3 regions of the Ruegeria sp. CJ6 genome follow, and region 3 is predicted to be linked to each of the others. Evidence: riboswitches for the same ligand, from Rfam matches in the RefSeq annotation. Region 3 holds a riboswitch; each other region holds the start of a gene.

Region 1 (5,347 bases), on a different contig from region 3:
TTGGTCTGCTGGGTACAGGTTCCCGCCCGAATCCCGCCACAACACGCCTTCGTATGGCGCGTCAGGGTTCGGTGCATCTTCTGGATTGATCCTGGGACGATGGGCGCGAAAACGGCTGAATTTTCCGTTGTTGCGGAACAGCGTTTTGAACCCTTTGGTCCGATGATGCGGATAGCCGTCTTCGGTGGCGGCCAGAAAGAAAGTCTCAGGTACAGGTCGATCAACGAAATCGTTCTGACCCGCATTTCCGAACATGCGCCAGCAGATCGAGATCGCGTCCGCCACGCCGCTGGCCTCAACGAGGCTTCTTATATCACTATTGGGCAAACGGATATTGATATACTCGTCCACATCCAAACTGAGAATCCAATCCGATGACAGATAGCTTGGGTGATTCCGCGCAAGCGAAAATGCACGAACCTGCGGCGCGGCGCGCGGACCCAGTCTGTTTCGCTCGTGGTGAGCCCAGCCAAGCACTTGCAGCCGTTCGCCCATGGCATCAGTACCATCAGCGCAATCATTGGTATAAATCAGAATGTCATCAAAACCGATTGCGTGGTTGTAGGCCACCCAATCGATCATGAAAGGCCCTTCGTTTTTCATCGTTGTTACGATGAGAAAGGTCTCATTCGTCATAAGTTGTTCTCTTGCCTGTGCCGGTGTCGGACTCCTGTTGATCTGTTTAGAATAGCCCCAGAATTTTGTCCAACCAGGTCGCCAGACAGCCGCAACGCTTGCCGATTATTTGATCTACCGATTCTGCGGGATCACCTCATAACCCGGTTCTTCTGGCTCGTCGTCCAGCATCTCGGTTGGGAACCCTGGCGCCTGGATCTCCAGTCCGGTCGCGTCCTCTAGCCGCCTGATGATGTTCGGGGACAGTTCACGCTCACCATATCGCGCGATGCCATCTTCGAAAATCTTAATCATCAATGGGTTTATCTCCAGAGGAACTCCGGCACGGTCGGCGACCTCCTGAAACAGACCGATATCTTTTTTCACCAGGTCCATGGTGAAGGAAATATCGCGCGAGCCGTTCAGGATGACCTGACTTTCGGTCTCGTGCACGAAGGATGTGCCTGACGATATCTTGATCGCCTCATAGGTGGTTCCAAGGTCCATACCGGCGGCCTTGGCTGTCACCAATGCCTCGGCGCAGGTGATCAGGTTGGCGGTAGCCAGATAATTGGTCAACACCTTCAGAACAGAGGCCGAGCCCAGATCGCCCGTGTGCAAAATGCGACGCCCCATGGTGGTCAGGAATGGCAGGATACGTTCAAAAGTCTCACGATCACAGCCTGCGAAGATCGAGATATTACCCGTCGCTGCCCGGTGACATCCGCCGGAAACCGGGCAATCCACTGCAGCCCCGCCTCGTTCGATGACCATTGCGCCAAGGCGTTTGACTTCGGCTTCATCGGTGGTCGACATTTCCATCCAGATTTTGCCAGGGCCGACCTCTGGCAACATTTCCTGCATCACCGCATCCGAGGCCGCAGGAGAAGGCAAACAGGTTATAACAGCATCGCAATTGCGCATCAGTTGCGCCGGGCTTTTGGCGGCTTTGGCACCCTTGGCGACGAATTCGGTCACCAGATCCGGGTTCAGGTCATGAACCGTCAGATCGATACCGTTTCGTAGCAGCGATCCAGATAGCTTGCCCCCTACATTCCCCAGCCCGATAAACCCTACTTTCATGCGCGGTATCCTCCTGTTCGCATCTTGCTGCCATGCCAGCACGTCGTTGCAGAAGTATCATGCCGCCCAGCGACCCCGACAGGTCGCTTTTTATCCGCTTTTTCACGGATCGGCGCGACTCGCTTGACAAGCAACCCTGCCCTGCCGCATGTCCCTTTCGTTGGTGTCTGCGAGAGCAGATGAAAAGGGAATGCGTCAGCGGTTTTTGCCGTCAAACGCAGCCGCCCCCGCGACCGTGACCGGAGAGGGTGCCCAAAGCCACTGGCAGTATGGCCGGGAAGGCGGGACATCCGACAGAGGCCTCCTCTGACATCCGCAAGCCGGGAGACCTGCCAACGCCCGAAGATGAAACCGGACGGGGTGTTCCGGTGTGGGGCTGTGATCGGCCCGCATGAAACCCCGTCCCCCACGAAGAGGATTTGGGGGGATGAGAGACATGACCGAGACCGCACCGGTCGAACTGCTGGTTTGCACTACCTGCCGTCGCGGGCTGCCTGTCGAGGATGACGCCCAGCGCCCCGGCACGTTGCTGCACAAGGCGCTTGAACAGGCGGGCCTGCCCGAAGGCATTACCTTGAAAGCTGTGGAATGCCTGTCGAATTGCGATGAAGGCTGCTCGATCGTGCTACGCGGAGGACCGGATCGCTGGACTTTCGTGTATGAGCATCTGAACGAGATCGACCATGTTGAAACCATCGTCGAAGGCGCAGCCAAATACCTCGCCACCGAGGACGGTTTGGTCAAATGGCGCGAACGTCCCGAACATTTCCGCAAAAACTGTGCGGCCCGCATTCCCCCGATTGGAGCCCTGAAATGAGCAATCTCGAGAAACTCCCCGTCACTGTGATCACCGGCTTTTTGGGCTCGGGCAAAACCACTTTGGTGCGACACCTGATGCAGAACCCGCAGGGCAAGCGTCTGGCGGTGGTCGTCAACGAATTCGGCGATGTCGGCGTCGATGGCGATATCCTGAAGTCCTGCGCCATTCCTGATTGCCCGGCGGAAAACATCATGGAACTGGCCAATGGTTGCATCTGCTGCACCGTGGCCGATGATTTCATCCCGACCATTGAAGCCCTGATGGCACTAGAGCCGCGCCCCGATCACATCCTGATCGAAACCTCCGGTCTTGCCCTGCCAAAACCGCTGCTGAAGGCGTTCGACTGGCCCGATATCCGCTCGAAAATCACCGTCGATGGCGTGATTGCTCTGGCCGATGCCGAGGCCGTGGCCGCTGGTCGGTTCGCTCCGAATGTCGAGGCGGTGGATGCGCAACGCATGGCAGATGACTCGATTGATCATGAAACTCCCTTGTCCGAGGTGTTCGAGGATCAGATTTCCTGCGCCGACATCATTCTGCTGACCAAGCCCGATCTGGCTGGCCCGGAAGGCGTTGCGAAAGCGAAAGAGATCATCGCCGCCGAAGCGCCCCGCCCCATGCCCGTGGTCGAAGTGGCCGAGGGTGCCGTGGACGTCCGCGTCGTGCTGGGTCTAGAAGCCGCGGCCGAGGATGACATGGACGCGCGTCCCAGCCATCACGACGGCCATCACGATCACGAGCATGACGATTTCGAAAGCATCATCGTTGAACTGCCCGAGCAAACCGATCCGATTGATCTGGTCGCCAAGATTGAACGATTGGCCAACGAGTTGAATATCCTGCGCGTCAAAGGCTATGCCGCCGTTCAGGGCAAGCCCATGCGCCTACTGGTTCAGGCCGTCGGTGCGCGCGTGCGTCACCAATATGACCGCCTGTGGGAGCCCGGCGAAGACCGTCGCTCGCGCCTTGTGGTCATTGCCGAGCATGACGATATCAAAGAGGCCGAGATCCGCGATATCCTCGTGGGTGTAACCGAGGCTGCCGAGTAAGACTTATGCACGTCGTCTTCCGCGAAAGCCATGGGCTCGAAGAAACCGAGACCCCGACCGATCTGGGTCAGAGCCCGGCGGACCTGGTGGTGCTGTCCTTTTCCGACAGTGACCTTGGCGCTTTCGCGGCGGGATGGCATCGTGGAGGTGGGCCTGAAGGACGCATGCCAACGATGCGGCTGGCCAATCTGACGGCGCTGAAGCATCCCCTCTCAGTCGACACATATGTCGAGCAGACACTGGAGGGCGCAAAGGGCATCCTGATCCGTCTGATCGGTGGAGTGCCCTATTGGGCGTACGGCTTGCAGCAGGTTCTGGCGCTGGCGCAGGCCAAAGGGATTGCACTGGCCGTACTGCCCGCAGACGGTCGCGAGGATACGCGGCTGGATGATTACTCTACCCTGCCTGTCTCGACCCTGCGGCGGCTGGCGCATCTGTGCGACACCGGCGGTGAGGTCGCGGCGCAGGCCGCTCTGGCGCAGATGGCACTGGCTGCGGGGTTGTATGCAGGTCCGGTCATGGGCGCCAAGACCATCCCCGAATGCGGTGCCTGGTGCCCAGATCACGGCGTGATCCCTGCAGAAAACGCTCTGCCCGGTGATGCGAAACGTATCATCGTAACCTTCTATCGTGCTTATCTGACCTCGGCGGACACAGCCCCAATCGCAGCGCTGATCCGCAGCTTGCGCGCGCGAGGTTTTGAGGCCGTCGGCCTGTTTGCCCCGTCGCTCAAAGCACCAAATGCCGCCGATTGGCTGCGCGAGACTATTGTAGCGCTGAAGCCTTCGGCAATCGTCAACGCCACCTCATTCTCAGGCAAGGGCGCATCAGGCACCTCACCTCTCGATGTGGCAGAGGTGCCGGTCTTTCAGGTGGCGCTGGCCACCTCACGCCGCAAAGCGTGGGCCGAAGCGGAACGTGGCCTTTCACCAGCTGATCTTGCCATGCATGTGGTCCTTCCGGAAGTGGACGGGCGGATCAACGCGGGCATCGTATCCTTCAAAGAGCCGGGCAAACGCGACCCGCATCTCGAATATTCCCGTTTCGCTCATCGGGCTGAACCGGAACGGATCGAAGCCATCATCAACCGCATCTCCGGCTGGCTGAACCTTCACGACAAACCCAAAGCGGAGCAGGTTCCGGCGCTGGTGCTATCGACCTATCCCGGCAAAGACTGGCAGATGGCCCATGCGGTGGGTCTGGATGCGCTGGCCTCGGCCGAGGCAATGTTGCTCGATCTGCAAGGCGAAGGGTATGACACCGCACCTGCCGAGCCGATTGCTGAAACTCTTCTTGATGCCCGGATTTCATGGCCGCTAGAGGATTATCAGGCGGCGCTGGCGGCGCTGCCGGAAACACTCCGCGCCGATCTCAATAAGGTTTGGGGCACTCCCGAAGACGACCCTGCTTTCACAAACGGCGCGTTCCATTTCACGGCACTGCGTCGTGGAAAAGCGCTGATCGCGCTGCAGCCCGAGCGCGGTACACCCGAACTGCGCGATGACGACTATCACGATCTGTCGCGCACACCGCGCCACGCCTACGTCGCCTTTTACTTATGGCTGCGCAAAGGATTGGTCGCGGATACGCTGATCCATATCGGCGCGCATGGCACGCTGGAATGGTTGCCGGGAAAATCAGTCGCCTTGTGCAACGAGTGTTGGCCCGAGGCGTTAATCGGCGATTTGCCGGTGATCTATCCCTTCATAGTCAACGACCCCGGCGAGGCCGCGCAGGCCAAGCGTCGGATCGGGGCGGTTACGTTGGGCCATATCCCACC
Region 2 (5,347 bases), on a different contig from region 3:
CTGCGATATTGTTAGTTCATTTCGTCTTGCGGGCCGGCCGTGTGGATGCAATCTAATTGCAGATGACGCAAAAAATTTGGAACAGATCAATGCAGAAACAGATCGCAATTACCATCACGTTAGTCTCGATTACGGCTGGTTGCTCAGCCCAGTTCACTGGGGCCAAAAGCAAAGCACTTGAACCAGGCAACGTGCCAGATTCGGTCGTAGCGCTGGCAGGGCCGGCGCAGGATTTGACCACGGCACGCCTTTTGCCAGAAGATAATTGCTTTTGGTATGAGCACAGCGGACCTGTCGAGACGACATTGGTACCATTGCGCGCGACGAATGGCGCTCCGATCTGCATTGCGCGCGACGCCTGATCGAAATGAGGGCAGCGACGTCCATGTACGCTGCCCAATATTCATGAGCGGGCTGTGACGCTATCTTCGGCAGAGTATAGGAAAGCGGTCGAGCCGGTTTTCACGTTTGGGTAGAGGTCATTGATATGAGCCATGATCATTCGCACACATCCAGAACTTGCGCGACCGCCGATGCTTCTTGGCTCAGGCGTGCCGTGAATTCTGAGATATGTGTCTCGGTCTCCAACGTATAGATAAAGGGCACGAGAGCCGAGAGCATTATTCGGCCCGGGCTCCATGCCATTCCGGAATTCCGCGTATTCGGGGTTGCGCTCGATCATTGAAGCGGTTGGTGTCCAGTGTGGCCATTCGACCTTTCGGCGGATAACATAGGTGCCGGGCTCGTAAAGATTCCCACGCGCGATCGCTACGCCATAGCGCATTGCGGTCCCGTCTTCTTCGATATGATAGAGATAGCGCGCGACGGCATCCACATGGATGTCACCTGGAACCAAACCATCATTTGCCGCGACGCGTCTTGGTAAAAAACGGTCATGAACACCCCACGGATTTGAGGTCATTGGATCGTAACCAATTGGCGTGACCTGACTGTCCCAATAGGTCTTCTGCGATGCGGTTGGCCAGGTTTTGGCGATCAATGGACTGGCCGCAGACGCCGAGAACAGCGCTGTGGTGGATTGAATGAAATGGCGCCTTGTAAGCATAGGTCTCGTCCTGGTTCACAAGTTTAACGTATTTGGATCGCACTATCGCGAATTAATCCGAATCTTAAAGCCTCTAGCAGCTAGAGCTTCAAGAGGTTTCAGGTAACGCTTGGTTTACCCTGTCGATCAAGTGACCGGTTGCGTGAATCCTGCTTCGGTCGAGTTTACATTGGAATAGGTCGCAAAGACAATTGACACAGGCGAAGCCGCCATTGTAGCGGTGAATTGTTTTCGGTTCCTGATGGCTGAAGCCAAAAGGATTAAAAGGGAATACGGTTCGGTGTTTTCAATGGCGCCAATTCCGTAACTGCCCCCGCAACTGTGAGCGGAGAGCGATGCCAAGACACCACTGGTTCGTAATGGAACCGGGAAGGTTGGCGGAGCGAGCACCCGCGAGTCAGGAGACCTGCCGTAAAGCGCCGGGCTATGCCCAGACTGAACCTGTCGGCCTTACGGTCGATTCAACCTGACAAGCCGCCGGGTGAGGCGGTAGGGAGAAAGAACATGCATATCGAACCGGGCATCGTGAATGGTGCCAAAATCGCGCTTTCCTATGTTACCGCCGCAGGTGCGGCTACTTACGCAGCGAAAGAAACGTTTTCCACATTGCGAGCGAATGGACCTGCATCTTTTGTTATGCGCTCGGTGCTCGCCACCGTTGGGGTTTTCCTTTTCTTCGAAGTCCTGCCGCATTTCCCGGTTGGTGTCTCTGAAGTCCACTTCATCCTGGGGTCGACGCTGTTTCTGCTTCTCGGTGCTGCACCCGCGGCTTTTGGATTGGCAGCTGGTCTCCTGATTCAGGGTGTGTTTTTTGCCCCGTTCGATCTTCCGCAGTACTTCATCAACCTGACCACTCTGCTGGTGCCGCTATTTGCGCTACAAGCACTGGCCAGCCGCATCATCGCACCCGGCACAGCATATGTTGACCTCAAATATAGCCAAGCTCTTGCCCTAAGTGCGACGTATCAGGGAGGAGTAGTCGCATGGGTTGGGTTCTGGGCCTTCTACGGCCAGGGTTTCGGCGCAGAAACCATGGCGTCGGTTCTGTCCTTTGGCGGCGCTTATATGCTGGTAATCGTCATTGAGCCGATTGCTGATCTGGCAGTGCTTGCGGCAGCCAAGGCAATGCGCGGTTTGAACAGTACAGGTCTGGTGACTCCGCGTTTGTACAACGCTGCGAAAGCTTGACCAAAGTTTGAAGCGGTGTCCTAAACTTGGGTTGCCGCGAAACAACCAGTAGTCGCAGGACCAAAATTTTATTGTGGCGCGTCTCGAGGGCGCGCCACATTGTTTTTAGCCGCTAGAAACCTGTACCCAACGATCAGGGTGATTTGGGTCCTGTATTCGTAGGAAAAGATACCTCGTTTCCTTCCACGATTTGATCCTGTTGGTGACATTGTCCAGAATCAAATCGCCTTCACTCGAGCGATAAACTAAAACTGCATGGCCACTGCGATTGGTGTCTAAGACAGTTGCAATAAGTAGCTTCGTAGGATCCAAGCCGTTCTGCATTAGTTCAAACTTCTTTTGCAAAGCGAAATCTTCGCAATCCCCTGACCCCTGCATTGGTAGCGTCCAGTATTCCTTTGTCCCGTATTGGTTTTGATCCGAAACGGCGCGGATCCTCCGATTGACGCGCAAGTTAATCGCTTTAACGATCTGTTTCTCCTGCGCTTCTGGCAGACCAGAAGTACGAGTATTCGCGCACGCCCACGAATAATCTTTGCAGAGTGATTTGGCGCCCGATGGCGCCTGAACCTCTCTATCTAGTTTGATCCAGGGAAGCTCAGAAGCTTGCAATGAAGCGGCGGAGACAAGGTAGCTGCATATGATACAGGCCAACGATAGATAAACTGGTAACCGTTCCGAAAGTTTTTTCTGAGCGGAAGTAGGTTTTGTCATATCTGCTTTCCCCATACTCGTTTCTCCTGGGTATCTGAAGCTACCGAGCCAAGAGAACTCTATTTCAATCTTTTATGTTCATCGACGCATTACAACAGCTTATTCAATTTAAAATGCAGAGCAGCAAAGTTCGCGAGCGCGCAGTTATTAGTCGTGATTATGTGGGTGAGCTTAATTGAGATTCTTGCAGCGGCATAGAAGAAAGCCGGCTAGTAGTCCTGGGTTAGAAACGCTTGAGGTTTGTGGCGGATTTGGATGACGCGTCAAGCTGAACATCTTTGTGCAATGAAATGGGTATCAACCGTTCGCCGGGGCGCACCCTAACAGTGTATCTGCGATTATATGTTTCATGCGGCCAGATGTAACTGGCAATTGCAGATTTCCCCTGACCAAGGTGTGCAGGTTTTGATTGGAAATTCTAAAACAATGACTTCGTCGCTACACTCAGTCCTCTGTTAACGCGCACAGCGACGGGAGCGATGAGTTGGGCAGGTTCAGTGGCCTACGAGACATATTGCGTCAGGTTTCTATGATGCGTGCAAGTTTCGTACGATCGACTTTGGAGGCATGACGCTTGTCCATAGGGATGTTCTTAATCGAAATCACATTTGGAACGCCAAAACCAAGCGCAGATTTAGTCCAATCGTCGATGTGATCCGCGGAACCTTGGACGCAAAGTGTGGGGCCTGCTTTGGTATTGACGAGCGCGCATCGATCTACACCTGGCCATCTCTGTGCCGCGACTTCGATAGCAAAGGGGAAGAGCGTACCTGAAAAGACTTCAATTTCGGACCCGACGCGCCCCCATAACCATAAACGCCCGTCATCATCCAGCGCGCCAGCGTCACCGGTCCGGTGCCATATGACACCACCTTCTTCGATTTTGTTGTTCTTCGAGTGGGTCGGGTCCAAATACCCGTCATTCACATGTGCGCCGGCGACCTGAACTTCATTGTCGCGGATGCGGAGCGTGATTTCGGGCACCGGGTATCCCACAAGTAGACCCCTTCCAACAGCCATGTCGTGGTGATCCTTCACCGTGATATCCGCGGCGTCAAGATGGGCAATCGGTTCAGCCTCGGTCGACCCATAAACGCACACAACCGACAGGCTGTGCCGGGTTCTCAACGCCTCGACAAGACTCGGAAACACCGGACCGCCGCCGGTGAACACCGTGTGCAACGGACCGGTATCCTCGGATTGAACCAGTTTTTCACATAGCGATGGTGGGATGAGGGCCCGGGTGATCTGTTGCGTTTGAAGCCAGCTTTCCAACTGCACGGGCGACAATTGGTCCAGCTTGCTGAACCTCCAGTTGGGCAGAACACTTGTGCGCCCGGCCGCCAGATTGATCAGGGTGAACACCGGAAAGGCCACCAGATCGCGCTCGGCCTTGCGGCTGTCGAGGAGGGGTGCGATGGCATCGTGCTGCGCCATCAGAAACGCATGTGAGCGCGGAATGGCCTTGGGCAAGCCAGTTGTACCAGAGGTAAAGGAAATAAGGGCGATATCGTCCGGTTGTACCTTTTGCGCCACCGGGTTGCTGCGGCTTTTACCAGGCGTCAGCAGGGGCAATGCCCAGAGATCCGGAACCAGAAACTTCAGCAAAGAATACGCACCCGCTGCACAGAACGCTTTTGGCTTCGTTGTTCGGGCGGCGTGGCGCAGACCGGCCAGCCCCAAGGCTGGCTCTGGTAAGACAACGGTTGCGCCAAGGGTCCAAAGCGCAGCCAGACTCGCATATAGGTCCGCGTTGACAGGCATGGCCAACAACACGCGATCACCTGACTGGATACCCTTGTCCTGCCACCGACCTGCCAAGTGCTGAACGCGCGTGCGCAGGGTTTGAAAGGTGATCTCGCGGCCCTTGCCGTCCACTATGGCTGTCCGGTCGGGAACCCGTTTAACCGCCGTGGCGAATTGGGACAGCAGGTCAGCCATTCAGCTTCCGTCCAAGCAAAGTATAGCGCCGGAATATTGTCGCGCCTTCCGCTGCACTGCGCTCGGCGGAGGTGTTGTCATCATGGATCAGCGCATGAATGGCGGTTTCGTACCCCATCCTGAGCGCCGCCTTGTGAAACCGGTGAGCCAGATGCCGTCCGGCGCCCGGTTCGAGACTTGCATAGGTCTTGAGGATTGCGGATGCCGGATTGGGGCCTTCGGCATAATTGGGAATGCCAAACAGAAACCCGGCCAATGTCCCGTCATGGCGGCGCGCAAAAAGGATCAGGTCGGGCTTCATCATCGGCACAACTGGCATATACATGGCCAGAAAATCTGCCTCGGCAATCGGCTTGTAGAACGCGTTGTTTGAGAACGCACGGGTTGAAAGTTTAAAGACCTGACGAAACAGGGCCTCGGGGTCTGTTCCATCCCATT
Region 3 (5,347 bases):
GCTAGGCAAGTCGGCCACATGGGTCAGGCGGATCACGGCCATTTCCGCAGCCATCATTGCGTTGGGTGCGGCGGAAACTTCCTCGAGCGCTTTCAGCAGCATTTGCCACATGCGTGTAAGGACTCGCATGGGCAGAGCCTCGGCCATTTGTTGACCTCGGGCGCGTTCGTCGGGGGAAACGGTGGGATCTTCGGCGGCATCCGGGGTGATCTTGACCACCGAAACCCAATGCGTGATTTCAGCCAGATCGCGTAAGACGGCGAGTGGATCAGCCCCTTCGGCATATTGCCCGCTCAGCTCGGTCAACGCGCCTGCAGCATCGCCGCGCAGGATCATATCCATCAGATCCAGCACCCGGCCCCGATCGGCCAGCCCCAGCATCGCGCGCACCTGATCCGCGCTGGTTTCACCGGCCCCGTGCGAGATCGCCTGATCCAGCAGTGAGGTCGCATCCCGCGCTGATCCTTCGGCAGCCCGGGTGATCAACGACAACGCATCCTCGGCAATCTGTGCCCCCTCGGCACCTGCAATTTTGCGAAGCAGTCCGATCATATCCTCCGGCTCGATCCGGCGCAGATCAAAGCGCTGGCAACGGGACAAGACGGTCACCGGGACCTTGCGAATCTCGGTGGTGGCAAAGATGAACTTCACGTGTTCGGGGGGTTCTTCCAGCGTCTTGAGCAGCGCGTTGAAAGCGCTGGTCGACAGCATGTGAACCTCGTCGATGATATAGATCTTGTAGCGCGCGGACGCAGCGCGATAGCGGACGCTGTCGATGATCTCGCGGATGTCATTGACACCGGTGCGGCTGGCGGCGTCCATCTCCATCACATCGACATGGCGGCCCTCCATGATGGCTACGCAGTGTTCACATTGACCGCAGGGTTCGGTGGTAGGGCCGCCGCTGCCATCGGGACCGATGCAGTTCATACCCTTGGCGATGATCCGGGCGGTCGTCGTCTTACCGGTGCCGCGGATGCCGGTCATGATAAAGGCCTGCGCGATCCGATCCGCTTCGAATGCGTTTTTCAGGGTACGCACCATGGCGTCCTGACCGACTAGATCGGCAAAGGTTTCGGGGCGGTATTTGCGGGCAAGAACCTGGTAGGCGGGGTTGGGCGTCTCGGTCATGTCTGCTCTGTCGGATTCGCGTTACGCCGCAGCGTAGAGGCCCCCGCCGCCCGCGTCCACAGCCAGCCGGGACGATTTTCATTTTGGAATGCGTGGGTATGCGGCTAAAATCCACTCTATTCTAATTACTGGACCAGTATGTTGTTGGGTGAAGTTTGTTTGGGGGGAGATTATGTCGCAACTGGTGGTTTATGCGTTGCAGGTTGGCGGAGGCACCTTGGCCTTGTCCTCGATGCCTGGGCGTGGAGGAACGTATACAGAAGACCTTGATCTTATCGCAGACTGGAAGCCGGGACTTGTGATCTCGATGACCACTGAGGTCGAGATGATTCAGGATGGTGCGCGGAATTTTGGCGCTGATATTCAGGGGCGTGCCAGCAGATGGGTGCATTTGCCGATCGAAGATTTTGGCACGCCACCCAAAGAGATTTTGGACCGCTGGCCCCGCGTTGGCGCGACCGCACGTCAGGCGTTGTCAGGTGGTGGCCGTGTGCTAGTGCATTGCCGTGGTGGCTGTGGCCGATCCGGGATGGTGGTTCTGCGTCTGATGGTTGAATGCGGTGAACGGCCTGAGGCGGCATTGAAGCGATTGCGTACGGTGCGTCCTTGCGCAGTCGAGACAAATGCCCAGATGCTTTGGGCCGTTGAACCGGCCCGTGTTCAAGCCGTTTGACGGCTTAGACACCAACATGTGGCGAGATTTCGCCACCGTTGTGCTGCACCAGAAGCGAAGCCTCAAGCATGGCGCAAGGAGGATTCCTTAGCAGGTCTGCGGGTAGGCTGCGGTACTCGGTTCCGAACATCATGTCTGCGTAGTCATCCAGCCGGCCGGTATCGATTTCAGGATCGGTTCCGCAGAATACACGTATCTGGTCGCATTGGGCGCGAAAGCGGGCGGAGCATCCTTCCGGGCAGTGCGACAGATCTATGGTGCCTTCAATCTCAAACTCAGATTTCGTGACCGGTTTTGTGGCGGACATGGCCTGCGTCAGAGCCCGCGCCATTTGCGCCAGTGCGGGGCAGGTTGCCCCAGTACGTTGGCACACGGTCGCCGCGAATTCGTGCGTTTTAGTCTTCCAGATCATCAATGCGCCCTCCGCGCGCAGGGCGAGGGCGTGGCACAGGTTGGTCGGTGCAGAGCACGATCAAACCCGTCCCGGACACCCCGCCCGAGTTTCGGTTCTACATCTGATGGCAGGTCTCCTGACTTGCGGGTCATCGCTTTGCCGACCTTCCCAGCCTTCAAGGCCAGTGGTATCTCGGCATTGCTCTCCGCTTACAGTTGCGGGGGCAGTCTCGGACTAGGTTCTTTCCGGTTTTCTCCGTGCAGAACCGCACCGTGTTCCCTTTTCATCCCGGCCCGATTGGGCGCGAGAACCATCGCGACATGGCTATCGGCTGCGCCGTGCCCGAGTCAAGAAGATTGCGTCAGGCAAGTGACGTACGGTCCAGCCACGTCAACCTTGACTTGAGGCGCTTCGGGTGAACTGATCAGTTCAGTCGGTATTGGAGGGCACCATGTTGGACACGCAGCAGGCGGTTGTGACCGAGGATTTTCAAATCCCGTCCGGCCCGGCAATGTTGTCGGCGCGGCTTTACCGTCCGGTTGCCGACCCCGAAAAGGTGGTCGTCATAAACGGTGCGACTGGGGTGCCGAGGGATTACTATCAGTACTTCGCCCGATGGCTCGCCGAAGAACAGGGCATGGCCTGCCTGACTTACGATTACCGGGATTTTGGTCACTCTTTGGTGGGTTCGCAAAAGCGGTCAAATGTCACCATGGCCGATTGGGCGTTGATCGACATTCCATCCGCCCGGGCCGAGATGCGCCGACGGTTTCCGCAGGCCAAGCTATGGAGCATCGGTCATTCCTTGGGCGGAATGTTTGGCCCGATCCAACCCGATATCGATCAGATCGACAGGATGATCTGTGTCTGTTCGGGTCTGGTAACGCTGGCGGATCACCCTTGGCCTTATCGCGCTTTGGCGGCGTTGTTCTGGTATGGTCACGCGCCGCTGGTGGTCAAGGCGCTTGGCTACCTGCCCGGGCGGTTGGTCGGGTTTGGATCGGACCTGCCTGCCCAAGTCTATTGGCAATGGCGCAAATGGTGCACCGCCCCCAAAAGCTATGTGCCAGAGATCGGCACGACACTGCCCGCCGCCCGCTGGAAAGACTTGGGCAAACGTGTCGATCTGTTTACCTTCGCAGATGATGAAATGGTGCCGCCGGATGCTGTCTGGCGTCTTGCCGATCTCTATGGACCCAAAGCCGGGCGCCATCTGCTTGCACCAAGCGAATTCGGAGTGTCCAAGATCGGCCATATCGGTGCATTCGCAAGACGGAATGCGGCAGTCTGGCCTAGACTGATCGCCTGATAGCGCTGGGCACCGGTAGGTCGGTGCCCAGCTTCGTTATAGCCCTTTACGGGATTTTTTCTCGTGCATCACGCTGCGCACCATCTTGCCGAACGCCTTGTCGCGGGCGCGGGCCTGCGCCACCGAAGCGGAATTGTGTTGGTCTTCGCGCCGCAGCTTGCGCCAGCGGTCCAGCCGCGCGGGATCAAGCGTACCAGCGTCGATTGCCGCCTGCACCGCACATTCGGGCTCGGTCTCGTGCTGACAATCCGAGAAGCGGCAATCCAGGCTGAGGTCTGAGATGTCCGAAAATACCTCATCCAACCCCTCCTGCGCATCCAGCAGACGCAACGCGCGCATGCCGGGCGTATCGATCAGCCAGCCGCCATTGCGCATGCGATGCAAGGCGCGTGCAGTTGTTGTGTGCCTGCCGCGCGCATCATCTTCACGGATACCTGCGGTGGCCTGATCCTGCCCCGTCATCCCGTTGGCGAGCGTCGTTTTCCCAACGCCGGATGATCCAAGCAAGGCGCTGGTTTGTCCTTTCGGACACCACGACAGAACTTGTTCGAGATCGCCGTGATCCAGCGCGTTGACCGCAAGTATCGTCAGAAACGGGGCGAGCGATTGGGCCTGATCTACATAAAGGCTCGGATCATCGCACATGTCCGACTTGGTCAGAACGACCACCGGATAGCAGCCTGCCTGATGCGCCAGCGCAAGATACCGCTCCAATCGTGGCAGATTGAAATCGGCGTTGCAGGAACTGACGATGAACAGCACGTCTACATTTGCAGCGATCAACTGCGCTGCAGCTCCGGTACCTGCCGCTCGTCGTTGAAGCTGGCTTCGCCGGTCAAGCATACGGCGTATTCGTTTGTTTTCATCCACCAGAACCCAATCTCCGACGGCATATGCACCGGTTGATTGATCCGGAGATAACAAAGGCGATTCACCTTCAGGGCTCAGCCCGATCAGTCGATCCCGGTGTACTGCCGAGATGCGATACGGAAGAAGTGACGGATCAGCCGTATGCTGAGCCGCGAAATGAGAGGACCATCCGAGGTCCGATAAGGAAAGTAACATTGGTCTGCCTGTGATCAGAAACAGCAATCCCGTCGAATGGCAATCGCGCATCCGCCGGCGACGTGTTCAGGCAATCAGTTGATCGGAAAGGATCAGAACCGGTCTGCCCGAAGGGTTTTTGCTACAATCATAAACGCCCTCCTGCGGCTGATAGGTTCTAAGTGAGAGGTTGGACATCGACCCAAGCGGGGCTCGTTGTGGCTGCTTCCTTCCGGACCTGACCAGGTTGGCGAGGCGCTCGCCCGCGCCAACCTCTCAGAGCCGATATAGGTGCATCCCCTAAAAATGGCAACCCGTCAGAAGGTCAGATGAATACGCATGAAACCATCCGCATCGTCGGGCAGAATGCGTGGATGATACTCAGCAAGCTCTGCAACATGGTGTAGCGCGCGCGGCCCCGTTGTCAGGATCGCGCCCTGCCTTTGGTTTGGTACAAAAGAAAAGGGGCGCGTTGCATGCGCAAGTGGGTCGGCGGGCAGTGTGCCAGCGACGTATTTGCATAGAATATCCTGTATGCTGATCTGAGGCAGGTCAATCATACGGGCTTGTCGCGCAATTGGAAAATGACCACCGCCATTGGCGCGGTAGTTATTGGTGGCGACAAGGAAACTCTGGTCAGGCGCAATCGGCTGCCCATCGAATTCCAGGTTGCGTATGCGGGAAAATGCCGGATCAATCACTCGACCGAGCGTATCGAACCGTGCCGGTTGCGAAAGATCGATCTGGTAGGTGACGCCATGCAGGACATCGAAGTTGAAGCCTGTGCGCTGAGGAT

What was found. Region 3 has a riboswitch for cobalamin ahead of ACR0BT_RS09410 (hypothetical protein). Riboswitches for the same ligand answer to the same signal wherever they lie in the genome.
Region 1: linked by a shared signal. The riboswitch ahead of ACR0BT_RS09790 (DUF1636 family protein) and the one ahead of ACR0BT_RS09410 (hypothetical protein) in region 3 are both predicted to bind cobalamin.
Region 2: linked by a shared signal. The riboswitch ahead of ACR0BT_RS17685 (energy-coupling factor ABC transporter permease) and the one ahead of ACR0BT_RS09410 (hypothetical protein) in region 3 are both predicted to bind cobalamin.

Annotation. Positions count from the first base shown of each region.
Region 1 covers NZ_JBQFQB010000003.1:24,368-29,714, forward strand. Annotated here, with positions in the region: gene ACR0BT_RS09780 (glycosyltransferase family 2 protein) at 1-636, opposite strand, end outside; gene ACR0BT_RS09785 (NAD(P)-dependent oxidoreductase) at 751-1,737, opposite strand; cobalamin riboswitch at 1,843-2,049, shown strand; gene ACR0BT_RS09790 (DUF1636 family protein) at 2,135-2,515, shown strand; gene cobW (cobalamin biosynthesis protein CobW) at 2,512-3,567, shown strand; gene cobN (cobaltochelatase subunit CobN) at 3,573-5,347, shown strand, end outside.
Region 2 covers NZ_JBQFQB010000006.1:194,364-199,710, forward strand. Annotated here, with positions in the region: gene ACR0BT_RS17675 (hypothetical protein) at 90-362, shown strand; gene ACR0BT_RS17680 (L,D-transpeptidase) at 404-1,066, opposite strand; cobalamin riboswitch at 1,282-1,494, shown strand; gene ACR0BT_RS17685 (energy-coupling factor ABC transporter permease) at 1,571-2,254, shown strand; gene ACR0BT_RS17690 (transglutaminase-like cysteine peptidase) at 2,360-2,983, opposite strand; gene ACR0BT_RS17695 (AMP-binding protein) at 3,488-4,909, opposite strand; gene ACR0BT_RS17700 (hypothetical protein) at 4,902-5,347, opposite strand, start outside.
Region 3 covers NZ_JBQFQB010000002.1:810,713-816,059, forward strand. Annotated here, with positions in the region: gene ACR0BT_RS09400 (DNA polymerase III subunit gamma/tau) at 1-1,131, opposite strand, end outside; gene ACR0BT_RS09405 (phosphatase domain-containing protein) at 1,304-1,804, shown strand; gene ACR0BT_RS09410 (hypothetical protein) at 1,809-2,216, opposite strand; cobalamin riboswitch at 2,308-2,527, opposite strand; gene ACR0BT_RS09415 (alpha/beta hydrolase family protein) at 2,650-3,507, shown strand; gene rsgA (ribosome small subunit-dependent GTPase A) at 3,544-4,572, opposite strand; RNA gene ffs (signal recognition particle sRNA small type) at 4,732-4,830, opposite strand; gene ACR0BT_RS09430 (bifunctional 2',3'-cyclic-nucleotide 2'-phosphodiesterase/3'-nucleotidase) at 4,869-5,347, opposite strand, start outside.